3 regions of the Streptomyces sp. NPDC091649 genome follow, and region 2 is predicted to be linked to each of the others. Evidence: riboswitches for the same ligand, from Rfam matches in the RefSeq annotation. Region 2 holds a riboswitch; each other region holds the start of a gene.
What was found. Region 2 has a riboswitch for cyclic di-AMP ahead of ACIQMU_RS27835 (transglycosylase family protein). Riboswitches for the same ligand answer to the same signal wherever they lie in the genome.
Positions count from the first base shown of each region.

Region 1: another riboswitch for cyclic di-AMP. It lies ahead of ACIQMU_RS04385 (NlpC/P60 family protein); the one in region 2 lies ahead of ACIQMU_RS27835 (transglycosylase family protein).
Region 3: another riboswitch for cyclic di-AMP. It lies ahead of ACIQMU_RS11735 (M23 family metallopeptidase); the one in region 2 lies ahead of ACIQMU_RS27835 (transglycosylase family protein).

Region 1 is NZ_JBIVTR010000001.1:1,010,127-1,014,979, reverse strand. Features, by position in the region: gene ACIQMU_RS04395 (NlpC/P60 family protein) at 1-395, opposite strand, end outside; gene ACIQMU_RS04390 (hypothetical protein) at 641-994, shown strand; gene ACIQMU_RS04385 (NlpC/P60 family protein) at 1,057-2,250, opposite strand; cyclic di-AMP (ydaO/yuaA leader) riboswitch at 2,249-2,415, opposite strand; gene pcrA (DNA helicase PcrA) at 2,697-4,853, shown strand, end outside.
Region 2 is NZ_JBIVTR010000021.1:90,580-95,432, reverse strand. Features, by position in the region: gene ACIQMU_RS27845 (cytochrome P450) at 1-264, shown strand, start outside; gene ACIQMU_RS27840 (transglycosylase family protein) at 441-1,502, shown strand; cyclic di-AMP (ydaO/yuaA leader) riboswitch at 1,791-1,972, shown strand; gene ACIQMU_RS27835 (transglycosylase family protein) at 1,977-2,687, shown strand; gene eno (phosphopyruvate hydratase) at 3,009-4,289, shown strand; gene ACIQMU_RS27825 (septum formation initiator family protein) at 4,569-4,853, shown strand, end outside.
Region 3 is NZ_JBIVTR010000005.1:16,875-21,727, forward strand. Features, by position in the region: gene ACIQMU_RS11730 (PrsW family intramembrane metalloprotease) at 1-1,529, shown strand, start outside; gene ACIQMU_RS11735 (M23 family metallopeptidase) at 1,628-2,659, opposite strand; cyclic di-AMP (ydaO/yuaA leader) riboswitch at 2,671-2,823, opposite strand; gene ACIQMU_RS11740 (PP2C family protein-serine/threonine phosphatase) at 3,107-4,324, opposite strand; tRNA gene ACIQMU_RS11745 (tRNA-Met) at 4,657-4,730, opposite strand.

The DNA of each region.
Region 1 (4,853 bases), on a different contig from region 2:
GAGGAGAGCGCCAGTTGCAGGGCCGGGTCGAGGGTGCCGCTGCGGTACTGCGCGGTGGCCAGCGAACCCAGGGCGCGCCGGGCGGTGTTGAGGCGTTCCGTCCGGCGGGCGGCCTCGTCGGTCAGGGACTCGACGGTGCGGGTGGCGGCGGCGGCCTCCTCCTTCGCCCCGTTGTACTTCTCGGTGGCGACCTCGGCGTCGTGGTAGAGCCGGTCGACCTTCGCCGTGACCCGGTCGACGGTGGGGGCCGGTTCGGTGGGGGCCGCACCCGCCCCGGTGACCGATCCGGCGGTGGCCGCCCCGGCGAGGGCCAGGGTGGCGGCGGTGCGGGCAGCAGGGCCGGTGAGCGCGCGCTGCTTGGGTTTTCGGTGAGCTGACCTGCGGTGCGCTGCCACGGGGGCGGCATCCTTCCTGTCGGCTGCCCGCCGGGGAATACCGGGGGTCCGTGAAGGACGCTAATCCGGGTGGGAGGAAAAGGGTCACCATGACAGTTATTGCCCTGATGTGACGTTTCAGCGGTCGCATACGACCGATAAGAGAGGGTGATTATGGGGCAATTCGCTCAACATCGGCGAAAGCACGTAAGGAAGGCTTGCCTCACTGCACGGCGAAGCGCCGGCCGTGGCTAGGCTCCGGAGCCATGGACGTACTCATCAATGTCTTCGTCGCCCTGCACGTCATCGGCATCGCCTCCCTGCTGGGCGGCTTCCTGACGCAGGTGAAGTCCATGGGGGAGGGCACCGCCCGCTTCGGTCCGGCGATGCTCCACGGCGCACTGACCATGCTCGTCACCGGCATCGCCCTGGTCGGCCTCAACCAGGCCGACGACCAGGCCGTGAACAACGTCAAGATCGGCATCAAGCTGGCGCTGCTGGTCGTGATCCTCGCCCTGGTCTACGTCAAGCGGGACGACGAGAAGGTCGACAAGGGCGCGTTCGCGGCGGTCGGCGGGCTGACGGTCGCCAACATCTTCATCGCCACGGTCTGGACCTGAGGCCGGGCTCCGGGTCTTCCGGGGGCGGCCCGCCGCCCCCGTACCGCTACCACTGACCACTGCTACGCCGGGCGCACGCTGCCGTAGATCGGCATGGAGTAGATCGACTCCTCGCGCACGTTCGCACCCGGCTTCGGGGCGTGGATCATCATGCCGTCGCCCTTGTAGACGCCGACGTGGCTGATGTCGTCGTAGAAGAAGACCAGGTCACCGGGGAGCAGGTCGGACGTGGCGACCCGGGTCCCGACCTCGACCTGGTCCCAGGTGGTCCGGGGCAGAGTCACGCCCGCCGCCCGCCACGCCGCCCGCGTCAGCCCCGAGCAGTCGTACGAGGACGGGCCCGAGGCTCCCCACACGTACGGCTTCCCGATCTGGGCGCGGGCGAAGGCCAGCACCTCTTCCGCCTTGGCGGCGTAACCGCTTCCCGTGCCGGTGCCGGTGCCCGTGCCCGGCCCCGTGTCCGTCCCGGAGCCCGAACCCGTGCCGCCGGAGTCGTCCGCCGCCTCCTCGCGGGCCTTCTCCTCGGCCGCGGCCCGCTCCTTCGCCTCGGCGGCCTGCCGGGCGGCCAGCTTCGCGGCCTTCTCCTTCGCCTCGGCCTCCTTCTTGCGCTCCAGCTCCGCCAGCCGCGCCTTCTCCTCGGCGGTCAGCCTGGACAGCAGGCCGCGGGCCTCGGTGAGCTTGGTCTGCACGTCCTTCTTGCTGGAGGCGAGCGTGGCCTGGGTCCCGGTGAGGGTCTCCAGGCTCTTCACCGCCTCCGCGCGCTTCTTCGCCGCCGCCGCCTGCTGCGTACGGAACTCGGTGACGGCCCTCTGCTGGCGCTCCGTCGCCCGGTCCATCAGCCGGCTCTGGTCGAAGTACCCCTGCGGGTCGTCCGCCAGGAAGAACGTCGCCGTGGGCGTGATGCCACCGCTGCGGTACTGGGCCGCCGCGTAGGAGCCCAGCGCCCTGCGCGCCTCGTTGATCTTCTCGGTCCGCTTCGCCACATCGGAGAGCAGCGCGTCGACCTTCGTCTGCTGGGACGCGGACGCGGCCTTGGCCCGGTTGTACTCCTGGGTCGCGGCGCCCGCCTGCCGGTACAGGGCGTCGACCTTCTTCCGGACTTCCTCGATGGCGGGCTTCGGCTCCGCCGGCGCGGCCGCGGCGCTCTGCGGGGAGAGCAGCGTCACGGAGGCCAGCGCGGCCGTCGTCAGCCCGACGGCGGGGGAGGTGGTGCGCACCTTCGCGCGCGGCTTGCGATGCGATGCCAAGACCGGCATCTCCTTCCGTGGACCGCCTACCGGGTTAGCTGTCGGGTTCGGACGGAACGGAAGGCTGCCCTACGGTCCGGACGCGAGGGCACGGACCGATTCACCCCGGTTCTGCGTGTGGGTCCCCGGTTCCGCACGGCCGTGACGGCCGGACGGATTCGGCGGAGGCGCCCGTCGGGCGTGGTTCGCCCCAGGGAGGTACGGGTCACCTGACCGAGCACGCTAGCCAACCGGGCCCACCGCTGGGAAGGACGATGTGCGATATGCCCGATACATTTTCGTGACCTTTCCGGGGCGGGGGGACCCGCACCCCCTCCGACCGGGCGTTCTTTCACGGAATGTGGACGTCCGGTCCCCCTGCGTGCCCGCTCCGGGCGGGTCGGCGGCGGGTCCGGACGACCGCTTCCCGGCTTCGGCGGAGGGTTGTCAGTCCGGCAGCCTAGACTCGGAAGGCGATGAGCAGCCTCTTTGACGACAGTTTCCTGACCGGCCTCCAGCCCTCGGAGGACGGCCCCCCGCCGCCCCCGGAGGACCACGCGCCCGAAGCGGTGCCGGAGGGTCTCTTCGACGGCGTCCACGACGCGCCCCCGCCGCCCCGGGACGGGTATTACCGGGGCGGCCACCCACGCCCGGTGATCGACTCCGCCGCGCTGCTCGACGGGCTGAACACCGAGCAGCGCGCCGCCGTCGTGCACGCCGGGTCCCCGCTGCTCATCGTCGCCGGGGCCGGCTCCGGCAAGACCCGGGTCCTCACCCACCGCATCGCCCACCTGCTGGCCGAGCGCGGGACGCACCCCGGGCAGATCCTCGCGATCACCTTCACCAACAAGGCCGCGGGCGAGATGAAGGAGCGCGTCGAGCAGCTCGTCGGCCCGCGCGCCCACGCCATGTGGGTCATGACCTTCCACAGCGCGTGCGTCCGCATCCTGCGCCGCGAGTCGAAGAAGCTCGGCTTCACCTCGTCGTTCTCGATCTACGACGCCGCCGACTCCAAGCGCCTGATGGCCCTGGTCTGCCGCGACCTCGACCTGGACCCGAAGCAGTTCCCGCCCAAGTCCTTCACCGCCAAGGTCTCCAACCTCAAGAACGAGCTCATCGACGAGGAGACCTTCGCCGGACAGGCCGCCGACGGCTTCGAGAAGACCCTCGCCCAGGCGTACGCGCTCTACCAGGCCCGCCTGCGCGAGGCCAACGCCCTGGACTTCGACGACATCATCATGACGACGGTCCACCTCCTCCAGGCGTTCCCGGACGTCGCCGAGCACTACCGCCGCCGCTTCCGCCACGTCCTGGTCGACGAGTACCAGGACACCAACCACGCCCAGTACACGCTGGTCCGCGAGCTGGTCGGCCCCGCCGGCGAGGCCGACGCCCCCGCCGAGCTGTGCGTGGTGGGCGACGCGGACCAGTCGATCTACGCCTTCCGGGGCGCGACCATCCGCAACATCCTCCAGTTCGAGGAGGACTACCCGAGCGCGAAGACGATCCTGCTGGAGCAGAACTACCGCTCCACGCAGACGATCCTCTCCGCCGCCAACGCCGTGATCGAGCGCAACGAGAGCCGCCGTCCCAAGAACCTCTGGACCAAGGCCGGCGGCGGCGCCCGCATCACCGGCTATGTCGCGGACACCGAGCACGACGAGGCGCAGTTCGTCGCCGACGAGATCGACCGCCTCACCGACGCGGGCGACGCCAGGGCGGGCGACGTCGCCGTCTTCTACCGGACCAACGCCCAGTCCCGCGTCTTCGAAGAGATCTTCATCCGCGTCGGCCTGCCCTACAAGGTCGTCGGCGGCGTGCGCTTCTACGAGCGCAAGGAGGTCCGGGACGTCCTGGCCTACCTCCGGGTCCTCGCCAACCCCGAGGACACCGTCCCGCTGCGCCGCATCCTCAACGTCCCCAAGCGCGGCATCGGCGACCGCGCCGAAGCCATGATCGACGCCCTGTCGATGCGCGAGAAGATCTCCTTCCCGCAGGCACTGCGCCGCGTGGACGAGGCGTACGGCATGGCCGCCCGCTCGTCCAACGCCGTCAAGCGCTTCAACACGCTGATGGAGGAGCTGCGCACGATCGTCGAGTCCGGGGCGGGGCCCGCCGTCGTGCTGGAGGCCGTCCTGGAGCGCACGGGCTATCTCGCCGAACTCCAGGCTTCCACCGACCCGCAGGACGAGACCCGCATCGAGAACCTCCAGGAACTCGCCGCCGTCGCCCTCGAATTCGAGCAGGAGCGCGGCGACGAGGAGGGTTCCGGCACGCTGGCGGAGTTCCTGGAGAAGGTGGCGCTCGTCGCGGATTCCGACCAGATCCCCGACGAGGACGAGGACGGCTCCGGCGTCATCACGCTGATGACCCTGCACACCGCGAAGGGCCTGGAGTTCCCGGTCGTCTTCCTCACCGGCATGGAGGACGGCGTCTTCCCGCACATGCGGGCCCTCGGCCAGACCAAGGAGCTGGAGGAGGAGCGCCGCCTCGCGTACGTCGGCATCACCCGCGCCCGCGAGCGGCTCTACCTCACCCGGGCCGCCATGCGCAGCGCCTGGGGCCAGCCCTCGTACAACCCGCCCTCGCGGTTCCTGGAGGAGATCCCGGAACAGCACATGGACTGGAAGCGC
Region 2 (4,853 bases):
ACGCTCGACCTCGCGCGGCGTGACAATCAGCACCTCGGATACGGGCACGGCGTCCATTACTGCCTGGGCGCCCCGCTGGCCCGGCTGGAGGGACAGACCGCGCTGGCCACCTTGCTGAGGCGCCTCCCCGACCTGCGTCTCGCGGCGGAACCCGCCGATCTGCGCTGGCGCGGCGGGCTCATCATGCGGGGACTGCGCACCCTTCCGGTCGCGTTCGAACCGGGCCGCCGCACCGAAAAAAGTGACACAACGTCAACTCCGTGACTTTCACGTGATCTGCGCTGCATCGACTTGTGACACACGTTCGAGTCCCGCTAGGTTCACGGTTCGACGCGTGGGCCGCACCTTGCCCACCCGTCACTTGCGCGCCCCGCGGCGTGGGAAACCAGCTGCGCGGGCGCTCAGGCCACTCGCTTGTCAGTCGCACGGAAGGCATACCCATGGGCTCCGCGAACGGCAGACACCGCCGCCCTCGCCAGGCACCCGCCATCGTCGTCGCCGCGGGGGTGACGGGATCGGCCATCGCCATCCCGCTCCTCGGCGCGAGCGGCGCACACGCGGCCGAGGCCGCCACCTGGGACCGGGTCGCGGAGTGCGAGAGCGGCGGCATGTGGAGCGCCGATCTCGGCAACGGCTACTACGGCGGGCTCCAGTTCTCGCAGGAGATGTGGTCGGCGTACGGCGGTACGGCGTACGCGTCCCGCGCCGACCTCGCCAGCCGCTCGCAGCAGATCTCCGTCGCGGAGAAGGTCCTGGACGACCAGGGGCCGAACGCGTGGCCCAGTTGCGCCGTGATCTCCGGCCTCGCGGTGGACGGCGGGCTGCCGGGCGTCGACCCGGGCGCCTCACCGTCCGCCGAACCTTCGGCGGACCCCTCGGCGGACGGGACGGCCTCGCCGGCCGATGAAGCCGACGCTGCCGACGGAACGAACGATTCCGGCGCCTCCGGTGAACGTGACGGATCGGGCTCGGACGATGGGAGCGGCACGGCGGACACGCCGGACGGTGGAGGCGCGGAGAAGGAGAGCAAGGCTCCGGAGTCCTCGGTGACGCCCTCCGCCCCGCCGGCCCCCGACGCCACGGACCCCAAGGGCTCCACGACCCCCACGGCTCCGTCGGGCGCCCCTGACGCCTCGACAGGCGAGGACGGCACGGGAGGCAAGCACCGGGGCGCCCCCGCGCCCGAGGAGGCCGAGGCGGGCCGGGGTGACGGGCCCCGGGAGTCCGGCCGGCACGCCTCGCGCGGCGAGGGCGACGCGCGGAAGGGCGGCGCGGCGGCCGACGGCGCGTACACGGTGCGGCCCGGGGACAACCTCTGGGCGATCGCTGACGCACAGGAACTTCCCGGCGGCTGGACGGGTCTGTACGAGACGAACAAGGACGTCCTGGGCTCCGACCCGGACCTGATCCTGCCCGGCCAGAATCTGGACCTGGGCCCGGGCCTGGAGCCGGGTGCCGGTGAGGCGGCGCCGGAGAGTGCCAAGGAGACCGCGACCCCCTGATCCCGGCGGGAAAAGCCCCCGGAATCGCGGGTAGTTCGGAGACCTATGTCCACTTTTGAGTAAGTGAGACATGGGTCTCTTTGCTTCAACTGGCGCTTTTCCTCCGGCCCGTCCGCGCGCATCGCCTCCGACCTGCGGAAACGACCCTTCGGTCAAGGTGAGTTCGGGCTGATTGCCCCCTATGTCCACCTTTGAATGTCGGGCTTGCCTGTGTTTACGGTCGGAACCGCTCGCACCGCGGGCCCCGTCGACCGTCACGCCGAATCCTGCCGTCGGTCGAAGGGAACAGACGCGTAAGCGCCGTAGGCAGGAGCGGGGGACCCAGGTAAGCCGCCGGGTCCGGACGCCTCGTCGAACAGACGGGGGCGAACGGGACCGGCTAGGGGTGAAGTCGCGTGCAGCACCGTGCGACCGGGCACTCATCAGCCCGAACCCGACAGCTCACCTCGTAGGCGTCGGTGAGGAGATCGTTCCATGCTGCTGAACAGCAAGGGCAAGCACCGCCGCCCGTCCAAGGCCACCCGTCTCGTCACCCTCGCGGGTGTCACCGGTGCCGCCGTCGCCGTCCCGCTGATGGGCGCGACCAGCGCGTCCGCCGCCTCCGTCGAGACCTGGGACGCCGTCGCCCAGTGCGAGTCCGGCGGCAACTGGTCCATCAACACCGGAAACGGCTACTACGGCGGACTGCAGTTCTCGCAGTCCAGCTGGGCCGCCGCCGGCGGTACGCAGTACGCCTCCCGTGCCGACCTGGCCTCCAAGGACCAGCAGATCGCCACCGCCGAGAAGCTCCTCGACATGCAGGGCCCGGGCGCCTGGGCCTGCGCCGGCGCCGGCGGCCTCACCAACGACGGTGTGGACCCGGGCGTGAGCACCGGCTCCGGCCAGAGCAAGCCCGGGCAGGCACAGCCCGAGCGCCAGGCCGAGCGGCCCACCACGCGCAGCGAGCAGCGCACCGCTCCGCGGGCCGAGAAGAAGGCCGAGAGCAAGAAGACCGTCACCACCCCGACCGGTGAGAAGGTCCAGAAGGGCGACGGCGAGTACAAGGTCGAGGCCGGCGACACCCTGAGCAGCATCGCTCAGGAAGAGGGCGTCAAGGGCGGCTGGAGCAAGCTCTTCCAGCTCAACGACGACATCGTCAAGGACGCGGACCTGATCTTCCCGGGTCAGCAGCTCCACCTGAAGTAAGCCGCGGTCTCTCCTCCCCGGAGGGGAAGCGTCCGGCGGCGCCTCCCCTCGCACGGCATCCCGGCCCGGCGCGCTCGTACCCCAGCGCGCCGGGCCGGGTTCTTCGTGAGAGAGGGGCCCGGGAGCCCGCATCCGTTCACTTCTTGTTGTTACCGCTCAGTAGATTTCTAGAGTTTTGTCCGGTGATGCAGGCCCTTGGGTCCTTTTTCGTCCCAGGAGGCGGGCGGTCGGCTGGCCGACGCGGCCGAGCCGGATAGGCTCGTGTCGCAAGGCCACAGTGATCCTGCACAACCAGCGTCATATCCCAGAAGGAGATGCCTCGTGCCGTCCATCGACGTCGTCGTAGCCAGGGAAATCCTCGACTCCCGGGGCAACCCCACGGTCGAGGTCGAGGTTGGCCTCGACGACGGCAGCACGGGCCGTGCTGCTGTTCCGTCCGGCGCCTCCACCGGTGCGTTCGAGGCTGTTGAGCTTCGCGACGGTGACCCCAACCGTTACCAGGGCAAGGGCGTCGAGAAGGCCGTCCTCGCCGTCATCGAGCAGATCGGCCCGGAGCTCGTCGGGTACGACGCCACCGAGCAGCGCCTCATCGACCAGGCGATGTTCGACCTCGACGCCACCGAGAACAAGGCGTCGCTCGGCGCGAACGCCATCCTCGGCGTCTCGCTGGCCGTCGCGCACGCCGCCTCCGAGGCGTCCGACCTGCCGCTCTTCCGCTACCTCGGCGGCCCGAACGCGCACCTGCTGCCCGTTCCGATGATGAACATCCTGAACGGCGGCTCGCACGCCGACTCCAACGTGGACATCCAGGAGTTCATGATCGCGCCGATCGGCGCGGAGTCGTTCTCCGAGGCCCTGCGCTGGGGCGCGGAGATCTACCACACGCTGAAGAAGGTCCTCAAGACCAAGGGCCTGTCCACCGGACTCGGCGACGAGGGCGGCTTCGCCCCGAACCTGGAGTCCAACCGCGCCGCCCTGGACCTCATCGTCGAGGCCATCAAGGAGGCCGGCTACGTACCGGGCCGTGACGTGGCGCTCGCGCTCGACGTCGCCGCGTCCGAGTTCTACAAGGACGGCGTCTACGAGTTCGAGGGCAAGTCCCGCTCGGCCGCCGAGATGACCGAGTACTACGAGGAGCTCGTCTCCGCGTACCCGCTGGTCTCCATCGAGGACCCGCTGTACGAGGACGACTGGGCCGGCTGGAAGGTCATCACCGACCGCATCGGCTCCAAGGTCCAGATCGTCGGCGACGACCTCTTCGTCACCAACCCCGAGCGGCTGGCCCGAGGCATCGAGGAGGGCTCCGCCAACGCCCTGCTCGTGAAGGTCAACCAGATCGGTTCGCTGACCGAGACCCTGGACGCCGTCGAGCTGGCCCAGCGCAACGGCTTCAAGTGCATGATGTCGCACCGCTCCGGCGAGACCGAGGACGTCACCATCGCCGACCTCGCCGTCGCCGTGAACTGCGGCCAGATCAAGACCGGCGCCCCGGCCCGTTCGGACCGCGTCGCCAAGTACAACCAGCTGCTGCGCATCGAGGAGATCCTCGACGACGCCGCGGTGTACGCGGGCCGCTCCGCCTTCCCGCGCTTCAAGGGCTGATCCCGGTGGCCCGCCCCGGGCCGAAGGCATAGCCTCCGTCCGTCCCCGCACTCGGTCCCGTACCGTGTGCGGGGACGGACGTGCGTCAGAGCTTGTCGTCAAACTGCCGCCTGCCGGGCGGCGTCTGGCACGCACGCTCGCGGCGTTGCCGAGATGCCCTGGTAGCTCCGCTACGAGGCCATCCCGGTGCCTTGCGATCGCACGCACCAGACGTCGCCCGGCCGCCCTCCGGGCGACGGCGGCAGTTTGACGACAAGCTCTGACGGGGAGGCGGGAGACATGGCCGGGAAGAACCGCGACCGGTTCTCCACCGCGACCAGGCTGCGCCTGCTCGGAGAGCAGACCGCGGCCCGTGTGTACCGGTCCCAGAACCGCCGTCAGGCCCGCCGCTCCCGGCTCACCGGCCGGGCGGCCTTCCTGGCACTGGTGCTCTGCTCCCTGGTGGTGGCACTCGCCTACCCGATGCGGCAGTACGTCTCCCAGCTCGACGAGATCGCCGAGCAGGAGCGGCTCTCGCGGCAGGCGGAGCAGCGCACCGAGGAGCTGCGGGACGAGAAGGCGCGG
Region 3 (4,853 bases), on a different contig from region 2:
CTCAGCAGGCGCGACCCGCCGTCCCGGTTCTTCACGAGCGGCGGCTCGACGAGGTCCTGGGCGCCGCGGCGGAGCGCGGCGGCGGGCGCTACCGGCCGCACCGCGTCGGCATGGTGTGGCGCAGCAAGGTGTTCCGCGCCGGAGCCGTGATCCTGACGCTGGTCCTGTGCGGGCTGGTGATCCTGGCCCTCGTCCGGGAGCAGACCGGCCCGGAGGGCTTCCTCGTCGGCCTGGGTCTGGCGGTGCTCCCTGTGCCGCTCCTGATGGCGGCGTTCCGCTGGCTCGACCGGGTCGAGCCGGGGCCCTGGCGGAATCTCCTGTTCTCCTTCGCCTGGGGCGCGTGCGCCGCCGCGCTCGTCGCGATCATCGCCAACTCGTTCGCGACGCGCTGGATAGCCACCGCGACGGCCGACCCGGCGAGCGCCGACACCCTGGGAGCGACGGTGATCGCCCCCGTGGTCGAGGAGAGCGCCAAGGCCGCGGCCGTGCTGCTGATCTTCCTGTTCCGCAGACGGGAGTTCAGCGGGGTGGTGGACGGCGTCGTCGTCGCCGGCTTCACCGCGACGGGTTTCGCGTTCACCGAGAACATCCTGTATCTGGGCAACGCCTTCGGTGAGGACCAGCAGCTCGGCAGCACCGGATTCGCCTCGGTGACGGCCGGGACCTTCTTCGTGCGGATCGTCATGTCACCGTTCGCGCACCCCCTGTTCACGGTCCTCACCGGCCTCGGCTTCGGCTTCGCGGCGATCAGCGCCCGCCGCCACCGGGCCCGCCGGATCGCCCTGCCGGTGCTGGGGCTGATCCTGGCGATGGGTCTGCACGCCCTGTGGAACGGCTCGTCGGCCTTCGGCCCGTACGGCTTCTACGCGGTGTACGGCATCGTCATGGTCCCGGCGTTCGGCCTGGTGACCTGGCTGGCGATCTGGTCGCGCCAGCGGGAGCTGCGCACCCTGGCCGCCGAGCTGCCCGTGTACGCGGCGGCCGGCTGGCTCTCCCCGGCCGAGCCGGCGGCGCTCTCCTCCATGCGGGCCCGGGGCATGGCCCGCGACCTGGCCCGCCACTGGCAGCCGGACCGGACCCGGGGCCGGGCGGCGGCTCGCGCGGTCGCGGAGTACGAGTCGTTCGCGACCTCCCTGGCGGGTCTGCGCCGCCGCGCCCGCCACGGCGCGGTCGGCGCGGACTTCGGCGCGCGCGAGCGGGAGCTGCTGCACCATCTCTGGCGGCGCCGGGAGGTCGCGGCCCCGGCCCTCGACCACGCGGCCCGCCTGTTGTCCCGTCCGGGCGCCCACCGCCACGGCCACCCCGTGCCGCCGCCGTACGGAAACGGGCGCCCGTACGGCTCCGGGCCCGCGCCCGGACAGCCGTACGGACAGCCCTTCGGGTACGGATACGGCCGGCCGTCCCCGTACTCGTCCCCGTACGACCGGGCTGCCGGTCGGGCCCCTGGCACACCGCCCGGCCCAGGCCCCTTCCCTCCGGCCCAGCCGTACGGCGAGCCGTACCGCTCCCGGACAGACCGGCAGCCCTGACGTCGGGGGGTGTGCGTCAGGGCTGCCGGGGTTTCGGGGGCGGCGGGTGCTCGCCGGAAGCCGTCCGCCCGCAGGGCGCCGGCCGGGGAGCGGAGGGCTCAGACCTTGAGGCCCTTGCTGTTCAGCCAGGCCATCGGGTCCATCGCCGAACCGCCCGCGGTGCGGACCTCCAGGTGGAGGTGGACCCCGGTCACGTTGCCGCTGTCGCCCATGCGGCCGATGGTCTGGCCGGTGGTGACCTTCTGGCCCACGGAGACCTCGATGGAGGACTGGTGGGCGTACCAGATCTCCGTGCCGTCTTCGAGCTGGAGCACCGTGCGGTAGCCGTACGAACCGGAGTAGCCGGCCGACGTGATCGTGCCGCTGTGCACGGCCTTGAGCGGCGCACCGGCCGACCCGGCGAAGTCGAGGCCGGTGTGCTGGCCGGAGGACCAGAGCGCGCCGGACTGACCGTAGGTCGAGGTGATCGTGTACGAGAAGGTGGGCAGGGAGAAGCTGGCGGCCAGCTTGGCGAGCCGCTCCTCCTCCTTCTTCTTCTTCGCAGCTTCCTCCGCCGCCTTCTTCTCGGCGGCGGCCTTGGCCTCGGCCTCGTCCTGCTGCTGCTTGGCCTCGGCGGCGGCGCTCTCGGCCGCGGCCTTCTCGGCGGCGGCCTTGGCCTCGGCGTCGGCGCTGGCCTGCTGCTGCTCGGCCTGCTGGAGGATCCGGGCGCGCAGCGCCTCGCCGGCGTCGGTGCCCTGCTTGGCCTCGGCGGTGGTGAGTCCGGCGGTGGTGAGCGGCGCGGACGCGGCGACCGGGACGGGCTCCGCGTCGTCGGACATGAGTGACCCGACGCCGGGAAGGGACTTGGCGTCGGGGAGGTTGTCCGCGATGGAATCGGGAAGAGAGATGGAGACCGGCGCCTTGTCCTGCGCGGTGGCCATGCCGCCCGCACCGACGGCCGCTATGACGCCGACCCCGAGGACGGTGGAGCTACGGGCGAGACCACGCTGCTTGGCCACGCGGTGCTTGCCGCGCACGGGCCGGATGGACTCCGCGGTGGGGTTCCATTCCTCCCAGGTGCGCTCCTCGCCGCCGAGGGTGTCGGTACCGAAGGGTGACGGGGCCTCGGGGGCAGGCTTGTTGGACGCCACGTGGGCGCACTCCTTTCCTTCCTTCTCGCCTACCGGGTTAGCTGACGGGTTCGGAGCAGGAAGGTCTCCTACGGGCCCCTCCGCCTCTCACGAGACGCAGGCGTCCGATTCACCCCATGTAGGTGGTTCCCCGGTTCCCTTGCGGAATTCGGCGCTCGCGCGCGGCGCCGTCTCTGACGACGGCTGTGACGACCGCGCTGCGTTATCGAACGTTAATAGACGCACGGGCCCGATTCCAAGCTGTTCCTGTTGATCATTAACGAACAGGGCAGGGATGTACGGGTCACAAGCGGGCGGAAACGGGCGACTTGACCGACACTCAGTCGCATGTCTTTTTCTGATGGTGTGTCAATCGTTATGCGCAGTGGTGTCCTTCGGTCACGCACCGTGTCATCGCCCGGTGCGGCCGGCCCGCGCCATGGAGCGGGGCCGTCGTCGACCGCGGTATCAGCCGGCGTCGTCGGCCCGGCCCACGATCTTCACCGTCGTCCGGCGGGCGGGCTGCCCCTCCGCGGGCCGGGCGACCGCGATCAGCGCCATGTCGTCCGTGGTCCGGCCCCCGGTGTGCAGCCGTACGTCGTCGGTCAGCGCGGACAGCAGCTCCTCCGGCCCCGGGAAGATCCTGCCGAGCAGGCGGGCCGCCGGGTCGTAGAAGACGCCGTTCGGGTCCCGGGCCTCGGACAGGCCGTCCGTGAACGCGAGGAGCGTCGCACCGGCGGGCATCGACCACTCGTCGGCCCGGTCCGGCCACACCCCCAGGTCCATCCCCAGCGGCAGGGCGGGCACCGAGGGCGCCAGCACCTCCAGCGCGCCGTCCGCGTACAGCAGGATCGGCTCGGGGTGACCGCGGTTCACGATCCGGAGCGAGGCGGAGCCGGGCGGGATCTCGGCCAGCACGGCGGTGATGAACCCCTCCATGGCGTCCAGCCCGTACCGCCGCGTCCCCTCCCGTGCCAGCGCCCGCTCCAGCCGCTGCGCGACGCCCTCCAGTGAACGCTCCTGCTCGGCCGCCTCCCGGAACGCCCCGATGATCACCGCCACCGCCTCGACCGCTCCCAGCCCCTTGCCGCGCACGTCGCCGACCACCACGCGTACGCCGTACGGAGTGTCCGCGACGGCGAACAGGTCGCCGCCCACGAACTCGTCCGCCTGCGCCGCCTCGTACCGCGCCGCCACCTGGAGCCCGCCGATCCGCTCGGCCGGGGTCGGCAGCACCGCCCGCATGGCGGTCTCCGCGATGACCCGGGCCGAGGCCAGCTGCTCGTTGCCGCGCCGTACGACCCCGTTGATCAGCACGGCCAGCGCCGAGGCGGTGAGCACCGTGAGCATCTCGATGACCGGGACGACCTGGGTGGACGTACCGTCGGAGAGCCGCATCGCGATGACGGACACCAGCGCGGCGATCCCCGTGCGGACGGTCCTGGACAGCGAGAAGAACGGCGCCGCGATCAGCGGGGCCGCGACGAAGAGCGGGACCGCGGTGAAGTTGGCCGGGGCCAGCGAGTCGAAGAGCAGCCCGCCGATGATCAGCAGGGCCGGCATCATCCGGACGAACCGTCGCGATCCCCGGCCACCGGGCGTCACGTCGTGCTCCGGGGAGCCGAACACCGCACGGCCCACGGCGTCGACGCTCCCCGCCGTGCCACTACGCCGTCTCTCGGCCATCCCCACCTGTGCACTCCTGCCCGGTCCACCCACGGCTGCGGACGGTACCGCGCCCCGCCCAGGCTTCCCGGAGCCGCGCCGAGCGGCGACTCCGCATCGGCCGAATAGGGGGAAGCGGCCGGAGCCCCGGTCTTCGTGGTCAGCCGGAGAGCCGGGTTCCGCGCAGACCGTCCGCGTGTCCGCACGAAGGCGGCGGCGCCGTCCCCGTAGCGATCGTAGTTCTTTCCGGAGCGTGGGCCGGTGGCCTGGCCGAGCGATCCCCGCACCGGACCTCCGGCACCCGGAAACGACTCGGGCCCGGCACGCTGTGCGTGCCGGGCCCGAGTCTTCAGTAGCGGGGACAGGATTTGAACCTGCGACCTCTGGGTTATGAGCCCAGCGAGCTACCGAGCTGCTCCACCCCGCGTCGGTAAACACAACTCTACGCCATCCGAGCGGCCGCTCCGACCACATTCCCGCCGCCCCCGCTCGGGCCCCCGCACGAGGCGGGCGCGGGCCGCGGCCACCGGACCGTCCTGCCGCATCACGA